3 regions of the Sphingomonas sp. LR60 genome follow, and region 1 is predicted to be linked to each of the others. Evidence: predicted binding sites of a transcription regulator. Region 1 holds the regulator's gene; each other region holds the start of a gene.
What was found. The regulator LexA, encoded in region 1, represses DNA repair genes until DNA is damaged. The targets are predictions, from matches to a motif close to GTTCCNCNCTTGTTCT.
Positions count from the first base shown of each region.

Region 1 (3,272 bases):
GCGATGCGTCGCGCAGGGCTCGCGCATCTGTTGTCGGTCAGTGGGTTGCACATCACTGCCGCGGTCGGATTGGTGATGTGGCTGACCCTGCGGCTGCTGGCGCTGTCACCGCGGCTGGCGCTGACCGGGCGGCTGCCGCTGGTCGCCGCCGCGGCGGGGGCGGTCGCGGCGATCGGCTATACGTGGCTGACCGGCTCGCAGGTGCCGACGATCCGCAGCTGTGTCGCGGCGCTGATGGTGCTGGTGGCGCTGGTGCTGGGGCGCGAGGCGCTGACGCTGCGGCTGGTCGCGGCGGGGGCGATGGTGGTGCTGCTGTGCTGGCCGGAGTCGGTGGTCGGGCCAAGCTTCCAGCTTTCGTTTGCGGCGGTGACGGCGATCATCGCCTTTCACGAGCATCCGCGGGTCCGAGCGTGGTTCGGCGAGCATGAGGAAGCGCGGTGGCGGGCGGGGCTGCGCGCGGTGGCGTCGTTGCTGCTGACAGGGCTGCTCGTCGAACTGACGCTGATGCCGATCGCCGTCTATCACTTTCATCAGGCGGGACTTTATGGAGCGATCGCCAATATCGTCGCGATCCCGCTGACGACGTTCGTGGTGATGCCGGCCGAGGCGGTGGCGTTGCTGCTCGATACCATCGGGCTCGGGGCACCAGGGTGGTGGGTGGCCGATCGGGCGCTGGCGATCTTATTGTGGATTGCCAGGACAGTAGCGGGGGCCCCGGGCGCTGTGACGGCGCTGCCGGTGATGCCGCGGGCGGCGTTCGGGGCGATGGTGGCGGGTGGATTGTGGCTGGCGATATGGCGGACGCGGTGGCGTTATATCGGGCTCTTGCCGATCGTGGTCGGTGCGATCTGGACGGTCGCGACTCCGGTCCCGGACCTGATCGTCACCGGTGACGGGCGGCATCTGGCGCTGCGTGGAGACGACGGCCGGGTGGCGATTTTGCGTGATCGTACAGGGGATTACGTCAGCGATCTGCTCGCAGAGGCGGGCGGGCTGGATGGTACGCCCGCGCTGCTGAGCGAGGTGGAGGGCGCGCGGTGCAATCGCGATCTGTTCTGGATGGAGCGGCACGTGGACGGGCGTGTCTGGCGCGTGCTGGCGACGCGGAGCCTGTATCTGGTGCCCTCCAAGCAGCTGATATCGCTGTGTCGGCGCGCGGATGTGGTGGTCAGCGAGCGGCGGTTGCCGCGTCGGTGACGGGGACGGTGGCTGACGCTCGGCCGAACCACGCTGGCCCGGACGGGTGGGGTGCGGGTGACGTTTGCGACCGGAAGCGTCGCGACGGTGCGTGCGGCGGACGACGCGCATCCGTGGGTGATTGCGAGTCAGCATCAGGCGCGGGACGCGGCGAAAGGCTCGCCGATGTTTGCGGGAGGGTTGTCGATGTTGCCTGTTGCGGGCTCGAACGCGACGCGGCCGTGACGGGTCTGTCGCGGTGCTGCGAGATTGTGGGGTTTGGTTGGCGGCCAGCGCTAAGTCGTTGCGAAGGTTCGCCCAACTGGGCCCCGGCGTTCGCCGGGGTGGTGCGTGAGGGTCGCCGTGCGGGCCTTGCCGACGCTTCGATGTTTGCGAAGGTTGTGCCTATGCGGGCTGTTCGCCGAGCGTTGAGAAGAAGCGGGGCCCCGGATCAAGTCCGGGGCGACGGTCTGGGTTTCTACGAGTAACGCCGCAGCAAGCCGGCGAGCTTGCCCTGTACGCGGACCTGCGCGGGGGCGTAGCGTTGCGGGTCGTAGGCGCGGTTGGCGGGATCGAGGCGGATCATCGCACCTTCGTGGCGGAAATATTTGAGCGTCGCCTCGCTGTCCTCGATCAGCGCCACGACGATCTCGCCGTCACGCGCCACTTCCTGACGACGGATCAGCGCATAGTCGCCGTCGAAGATGCCGGCCTCGACCATCGAGTCACCCGCCACCTCCAGCGCGAAATGCTCGCCCGCGCCGAGCAGCGCGGCGGGCACCGGAAGCATCGTCGACCCCTCGAACGCCTCGATCGGGACGCCGGCCGCGATCCGGCCGTGCAGCGGGATCTCGACCACGTCGTTGGCTGGCTCCGGCATGGTGCGCTTGACTGAGGGCGGCGCGGGGCGCTTCGCCTCGGGGCCACGCTCGGGCGCCTTGATAACCTCGAGCGCGCGGGCACGGTTGGGAAGGCGGCGGAGATAGCCGCGTTCCTCGAGCGCGCTGATGAGACGGTGGACACCCGACTTGCTCTTCAGCTCCAGCGCGTCCTTCATCTCCTCGAACGAGGGCGAGACGCCCGTATCGGCGAGACGGTCCTCGATGAAGCATATCAGCTCGTGCTGCTTGCGCGTCAGCATGTCCGGGCGCCTTCCTAGTGAACGGATTGCGAACCTTTATGGAACATAGCGCTGTCCGTCAAGCGATCATCAGGATTTCCGCCGAGTCGCCTGCGCGTGCCGCCGGGGCGTGCGGATCGCGCACAATCAGGCAGGTCGAACGCGCGAGCGTGCGCAGCATCGAGCTGTCCTGAATGGTCGAGGCGAAGGCGCGGCCGTCGCGCAGTTCGGCGCGCAGATAGTCGGTCCGCTCATTGTTGGCGGGCAGGTCCTCGCCGAGCAACGCGCGAGAAACTTGAGGAAGAGGATCGGCGGCCCCGCCGAGATGCGCGACCAGCGGGCGAACGAACAACAGCGCCGTGACGAACGCCGACACCGGATTGCCGGGCAGCCCGACCACCGCCATGTCGCCGCGCCGACCAGCGAGCATCGGCTTGCCAGGACGCAGCGCGATCCGCCAGAAATCGAGCGTCGTGTCGGCGGCGAGCAGCGCGGGGCGGACGAGATCGTGGTCGCCCACCGACGCGCCGCCGGTGGTGACGAGCACGTCGGCGTCGATGGCGGTGAACGCCTCGGTCAGCCGGTCGAGCCGGTCGGGAAGGATGCCGAGGTCGACGATCTCGACTCCGCTGCCCGCGAGCAAGGCGCGGATGAGCAAGCGGTTGGATTCGGGGAGCGCGTCGCCAGGGGTGCCGGGTTCGACCAGTTCGTCGCCGGTTGCGGCGAGCGCGACACGGACCGGGCGCGCGACGGCGATCCGCGCAACGCCGCCCGTCGCGGCGACCGCCAGGCGGGCGGGCGTAAGCCGCTGCCCCTGCTCGACGAGCACGTCGCCCTCGGCGAAGTCGAGCCCGCGGCGGCGAACATTGCGACCGTGATGCGGAGGGCCTTCGCCGTCGAGGCGCAGCGTTTCGCCGTCACGCGCGGCTTCTTCCTGGACGAGCACGGTGTCCGCACCGGTCGGCATCGCGGCGCC
Region 1 is NZ_JASPFK010000001.1:657,386-660,657, forward strand. Features, by position in the region: gene QP166_RS03095 (ComEC/Rec2 family competence protein) at 1-1,197, shown strand, start outside; gene lexA (transcriptional repressor LexA) at 1,655-2,317, opposite strand; gene QP166_RS03105 (molybdopterin molybdotransferase MoeA) at 2,376-3,272, opposite strand, start outside.

Region 2 (3,272 bases), 2.6 Mb from region 1:
GCGCAGCAGCAGCGCGGGGGTGCCACCTCCCTCGGCGGCGAGTTGCAGACGGCGTGCCTGCGCCATCTGGACGCGCTTCGCCTCCCCCACCACCGCGCCGAGCCCGCGGTGGCGCAGCCCTTCCTCGACCAAGGCGAGCAATTCGCCGTCGTCGCGCGCCTCGGCATAGACGACGCGCGACGGTGCGAGCCCGGCCTGGAACAGCCCCGGCGCGAACAGGTCGCGCGATCGGACGACCCACAACACCTCGCCGTGCGTGCGCGCGGCGATCCCGGCGACGAACAGCACCGCGGCGGCATCGTCGCCCCAGCCTGTGCCGCGTGAAGACACTTCGTGGAGCGCGTCGCTCCGCAGCCCGCGATCGGCGAGGCGGTCGTCCAGTGCGTCGATGCCGAACGGCAGCACGGGCCGGTCGCGCGCCTCGCCGGTGATGGCCTGCAAGCTCTCGCGGAGCGCGGCAAGGGTGGGAACGGGACCGGACACAGGCGACTCGCAATCAATGTGTTCGCTATTTGTTCCTATTGGTGTTCCGGCGTCAAGGCTTTGCGGAGACTAGGAATGTGGGTGCGCGGCTGCCCTGCGGATCGTCACTTCGGACTTGATCCGACGCCCCGCTTCTTTCTGGCGGAGTGGGAAGCGGCGGGATCCCGGATCAAGTCCGGGATGACGGAGGAGGTGACTACGCTGCCTCCGCCTGTTCCTCTGCCGAGGGCGTCACACGCAAAATCTCGCTTACCGCGCGCCGGTGCTCGCGGCGCGTGACGACTGGCGCCAGGCGTCCGGTGTCGTCGCAGGCGATCGCGGTCGCGGCGAACGGCGCGCCATCGGTCTGACGGGCGAGCGTCACCTCCCAGCGGGGGCGGGCGGTGCCGACCATCGAGACGGTGCCGATCCGCCAGCGCGTGGCCGCGGGTGACGACACCGCGAACGGATCGCCGCTCCCGCACGCCGGGCGTTTGAGCAGGAGCGCGACCGTCCGCCCGCGCGACGCCGACAGCTGTACGCGCTTCGTCGCGGCGGGAGAGGCGCGGCGGACTTCGCCGATCACCGCGCCGAGTGCCGGATGGCGCAGACCTTCCTCCACCAGCGCGAGCACTCCGGCGTCATCATCGGCCTCGGCATGGATCACGCGCTTCGCCATCAATCCGGACTGTGCGAGCGTGGGGGCGAACAGGTCGCGGCGTCGCACGACCCACAGGATCGGCCCCCATGCCCGGGCCGCGACGCCTGCGACGAACAAGGTAGCGGCCGCCTCGTCGCGTAGCGACGGCGTCGCCGCCGCGACTTCATGCAGCGCGTCGAGCCGCAGTCCGCCATCCGTCAACTGCGAGTCGATGTCCGGCACGCCGAACGGCATGACTCGCCGCCGGCTGTGCCCGTCGCCCGGTATGGCGCGCAGCGTCTCACGCAGGGAACAAAGGACGCTCGACTCGGGCACGACAAGGACGACTCCGCAGCGGATTGTCGTTCGCAATTTGTTCCAGAACGATGGTGCGAGTCAATGGTCTGTCACGATCCGGGACTAGCCGTATGGCGTTGCGGATCGGCGAAAAGGGCTTTGACTGGCGTTGAAACAATATTACAAGCGGCTGAAATCGTGCTGCGTGCCAAGCAGCGCATGACGGAGAGTGAAACGTGGGCGAAGAACCCGGTATCGTGCACCCGCGTGGCAACCTGCCGCCCCTGTCGCTGCACGTCCCCGAACCCAAATTCCGACCCGGCGATGCGGTCGACTTCGCCGACGTTCCGATCCCGGCCGCCGGCGCGGCGCGGCGCCCCGATACCGCCGAAGCCGCCCGCGATTTCACCGAACTCGCCTACACGATGGTGCGCGTCCTCGACGAGAACGATCAGGCGGTCGGCGCGTGGAACCCGCGCTTGTCGCCCGACACGCTGCAGCGGATGCTGCGCCACATGGCGACCGTCCGCGCCTTCGACGAACGCATGTTTCGCGCGCAGCGGCAGGGCAAGACCAGCTTCTACATGAAGTCGCTCGGCGAGGAGGCGGTGGCGGTCGCCGCGGCGCACGCGCTGGATGCGGAGGACATGTGCTTCCCCTCCTATCGCCAGCAGGGGCTGTTGATCGCGCGGGGGTGCCCGATGGTCGACATGATGAACCAGATCTACTCGAACACCGGCGACAAGCTGCAGGGCAAGCAGCTGCCGATCATGTATTCGGAGAAGCGCTTCGGCTTCTTCTCGATCTCGGGCAATCTGACGACGCAATATCCGCAGGCGGTCGGCTGGGCGATGGCGTCGGCATCGAAGGGCGATACGCGGATCGCGGCGACATGGTGCGGGGAGGGCTCGACCGCGGAGGGAGACTTCCATTCCGCGCTGACCTTCGCGACCGTCTATCGTGCGCCGGTGATCTTCAACGTTGTCAACAATCAGTGGGCGATCAGCAGCTTCTCGGGGTTTGCGGGGGCGGAGGCGACGACCTTCGCGGCGCGCGCGGTCGGTTATGGGATCGCGGGGTTGCGGGTCGACGGCAATGACGCGCTGGCGGTCTATGCCGCGACCGCCTGGGCCGCCGAGCGAGCGCGCACCAATGCCGGGCCGACGCTGATCGAGCATTTCACCTATCGCACCGAGGGTCATTCGACCTCCGACGACCCGACGCAATATCGCTCGGCCGGCGAGCCGACGGCGTGGCCGCTCGGCGATCCGATCCGGCGCTTGAAGGATCATCTGGTCGCGATCGGCGAGTGGGACGAGGCGCGGCAGGCCGAGATGGACCGCGAGGTCGCCGAGGAGGTGAAGGCGGCGCAGAAGGAGGCCGAGAAGAACGGCGTGCTCGGGCATGGCTTGCGCCAGCCGCTCGACTCGCTGTTCGACGGCGTGTTCGAGGAGATGCCGTGGCATTTGCGCGAGCAGCGGCAGATGATGATCGACGAGGAAACCGCAAGCGGCCGGCCGTGGGACCGGAAGTGATGATCGCCTCCCTTTGTGCCGTCATCCCCGCCCTTCGGCTGCCTGCAAGGCAGGCGCTCAGGATAAACTTTGGCCGAAGGCCAAAGGCGGGGATCCAGACGCGCAGGTTTTCGCAGGAATCGACACGGCAGCGGGTCTCGATTCCCGCCTGCGCGGGAATGACGGAGTTTGTGTGGTGAGCGATACGATCCAGCAAGAGCCGGTGGAAGATACCACCACCCGCATGAACATGATCCAGGCGATCAATTCCGCGATGGACATGACGATGGCGCGCGATCCGTCGATCGTCGTCATGGGCGAGGATGTCGGCTATTTCGGGGGCGTCTTCCGTGCGACCG
Region 2 is NZ_JASPFK010000001.1:3,289,928-3,293,199, reverse strand. Features, by position in the region: gene QP166_RS15685 (ImuA family protein) at 1-483, opposite strand, end outside; gene QP166_RS15680 (ImuA family protein) at 680-1,357, opposite strand; gene QP166_RS15675 (3-methyl-2-oxobutanoate dehydrogenase (2-methylpropanoyl-transferring) subunit alpha) at 1,636-2,934, shown strand; partial or broken gene QP166_RS15670 (alpha-ketoacid dehydrogenase subunit beta) at 3,158-3,272, shown strand, end outside.
Region 2: a site for LexA is predicted at 1,467-1,482, ahead of QP166_RS15680 (ImuA family protein). Genes of this name have one in related genera too.

Region 3 (3,272 bases), 2.6 Mb from region 1:
AGGACAAGATCGTCGCCGCGATCTGTCACGCGCCGTGGCTGCTCGCCGAGGCCGACGTGATCGACGGGCGGCGCGTCACCGGGTTCGTCTCGATCCGCACTGACCTGGCGAACGCCGGGGCGGAAGTGGAAGACGAAGAGGTGGTGATCGACGACAATCTGATCACCAGCCGCAAGCCCGACGATATCCCCGCCTTCAACAAGGCGATCATCGACGCGCTGACCGAGGAACTGGCGGACTGATCCCGTGCGGCACGCCGGCGTGGTGTCGTCGGCGTGCCGCAATCGGTATCCAAAGATGGCTACCGCGGCGTTTACCATCGGCTTACCATTGCTGCGGTATCAAGCGGCATGTTCGACGACACCCTGCTCCACTCGCCCGCCGCGCGCAGCCATGGCGTGCTCGATACGATGCTTGCCGCGGTATCGCGGCTTGGCCGGCGACGCGTCGAGCGCGTCACGGCCGCCGGTGGTCAGGCACCGTGTGCGTGGATGGCGCCGCCGCCCGAACGCGCGCTGCCGCGTGACCTGAACCTGCCGCTCAGCGCGTTCGACCCAGGTGCGCTGCGCCGGTGCAAGCCGGTGTCGGCGGCGGCGTTCGTCGACCCACTGCTCCTCGAACGGACGTTGTACCGCATTCCTGCCCGCTGAGGTCGCACGCGACCGTCACGCCTTCGAGCCGCAGCATTACGCGATCGCCGAAGGGCTCGCGCGCCGCGACGTGCAGGTCGGCGACGATCTGGCCGGGGATGGCTGGATCGAAGGTCGCGAGCCGTGCCAGCCAGCCATCGAGCGCTTCGTCCGCCGCAGCACTGACGACCAGTTCGTGGCGTGCGCCCGAGAACGTGGCGCTGTGCCACGCGACCGCGCAATGATGTTCTGTCGCGAGCAGCACGCCGGCCCGCGCCGCGTCGCGCGCCACCGCGCGCTCGAACCGCGGACCGATCACGACGCGCGCGCCGCGATGATCGCCGCTACACGCGCGCAAAGCGCCGGGCCCGGGATGCGGCCGCGGCGCAGGTCACGCACCAGCCGCGGATCGTTCACTGCGCGCCGCCCGAACGTCGTTTCGGCGACGCCCGTCCGCCGCAAATAGGTGTCGATGTCGCTCAACAGACACATGGATCAGCCCTCCGACTCTTCGTTCGCCATATGTTCTACTTTGTTCTCCTTGTCGAGGAAAAATCCTCAGCGTAGGGTGATGCCATGAACGACACTCCACAACAGGCACTTGCGGCGGCAGCGCGCGCGCGCGGGTGGCGTTGTCGGCGTTGTCGCGGATGGTGGGGCGCAATCAGGCGTATCTGGGGCAGTTCGTGAGCCGCGGCTCGCCGCGTGTGCTGCCCGAACGAGAGCGGCGGATGCTGGCCGATTTCCTGGCGATCGACGAGGCGCTGCTCGGCGCGCCGACGCCGCCCGACGACGTGGTGGCAGTGCCGTGGCTGGCGGTGAAGGCGGCGGCGGGTGTGGGGCAGGTGCCCGACGAGCGGGTGCTGCGGACCGAGCGACTCCCGCGTGCGGCGTTGCGTGGCGCGGGGGTGGCGCCGGAGGCGGCGTCGGTGATCGCGGTCACGGGCGAATCGATGGCGCCGACGTTGAGGGATGGCGATCGCTTGCTGGTCGATGCCAGCGCGCGGCGGCTGGCGGCGCGCGGCGGCATCTATGTCGTGCGGCGGGGCGACACGGTGCTGGTCAAGCGGTTGGTGCCGCACGGTGACATGGTCGAGATCCGCAGCGACAATCCGTTATGGCCGGTCGAGCAGGTGCCGCTGGCGGAGATCGAGGTGATCGGACGCGCGACGTTGCTGCTGCGGCGGCTGTAGCGGGGCGCGCGCGGGCTCGTTACACTCGGTCGAAACAAGGAGAGGTAGCGCATGAAACTCGCCAGTCTGAAGCAGGGTCGCGACGGTCGCCTGGTCGTCGTCTCGGACGATCTGGCCTGGTATGCCGATGCCGGGCATGTCTGCGCGACGCTGCAGGCCGCGCTGGACGATTGGGCGCAGGTCGCGCCCGCGCTGGAGCTGCTGGCGGTCGACCTGCGCAACGAGGCGATTCCGCGCGAGCGCTTCCACGAACATGACGCCGCCGCTCCCCTGCCGCGCGCCTATCAATGGATCGATGGCTCGGCGTACGTGAACCATGTCGCGCTGGTGCGGCAGGCGCGCGGGGCGGAGCTACCCGACAGCTTCTGGCACGATCCGCTGATGTATCAGGGCGGGTCGGACGGCTTCCTTGGCGCGCGCGACGCGATCCCGCTCGCCGACGAGGATTGGGGCTGCGATCTGGAGGGCGAGGTGGTGGTCGTCACCGGCGACGTGCCGCAGGGCGCGACGCGCGAACAGGCGCTTGATGCGATCCGGCTGGTCGGGCTGACCAACGACGTGTCGCTGCGCAACCTGATCCCCGCCGAACTCGCCAAGGGCTTCGGGTTCCTGCAGAGCAAGCCGGCCTCGGCCTTCTCGCCGGTGTTCGTGACGCCGGAGGCGCTGGGCGATTGGTGGCAGGACGGCAAGCTGCACCGCCGCCTGCTGGTCGAGGTGAACGGCGCACCGTTCGGCCGCGCGGAGGCGGGCGAGGACATGACCTTCGACTTCGGGACGTTGATCGCGCACGCCGCCAAGACGCGCGCGTTGGGGGCAGGGACGATCGTCGGATCGGGCACCGTCTCCAACCGCGATGCCGATGGCGGACCGGGACGGCCGATCGCGGACGGCGGGGTCGGATATTCGTGTCTCGCCGAGCTGCGCACGGTCGAGGCGATCAAGCAGGGGACGGCGAAGACACCGTTCCTGGCCAAGGGCGACACGGTGCGGATCTGGATGGAGGACGATCGCCACCATCCGATCTTCGGGACGATCGAACAGACGGTCGGCTGACCTGCTACGCCTCGGGCGACGCGCGTTGGGCGCGCAGCTCGGGGCGGCCGAGCATGGCGAAGCCGATGAAGGCGGCGACCTGTCGATGGTCGTCGACCGCGTCCAGCATCTGCTTGAGATCGTGGAGGAACAGCTTCGCGCCGCTCGCATCGCGAACGCGGCGCGCGTCCATCGCCCAGCCGCCGAATTGCCGCTCGGCAACCGCGCGTCGTTCGACGAAGGCGATCGCGTCATGGCGCGGGTCGCGCGCGATGCGGGTCATCAGCGCTTCGACCTGCGGCTGCGATCCTTCGAGCGCCTGGATGAAGCGACCGCCGTCATGGAGCAGGAGCCCGGTGATCGCTTGACTGCCGTTGAAACGGGACGCGCTCGTCGCCAGTCGCGTGAGGTTGGGGTC
Region 3 is NZ_JASPFK010000001.1:3,299,319-3,302,590, reverse strand. Features, by position in the region: gene QP166_RS15730 (type 1 glutamine amidotransferase domain-containing protein) at 1-242, shown strand, start outside; gene QP166_RS15725 (hypothetical protein) at 351-650, shown strand; gene QP166_RS15720 (hypothetical protein) at 945-1,121, opposite strand; gene QP166_RS15715 (S24 family peptidase) at 1,256-1,822, shown strand; gene QP166_RS15710 (fumarylacetoacetate hydrolase family protein) at 1,874-2,875, shown strand; gene QP166_RS15705 (BLUF domain-containing protein) at 2,880-3,272, opposite strand, start outside.
Region 3: a site for LexA is predicted at 1,143-1,158, ahead of QP166_RS15715 (S24 family peptidase). Genes of this name have one in related genera too.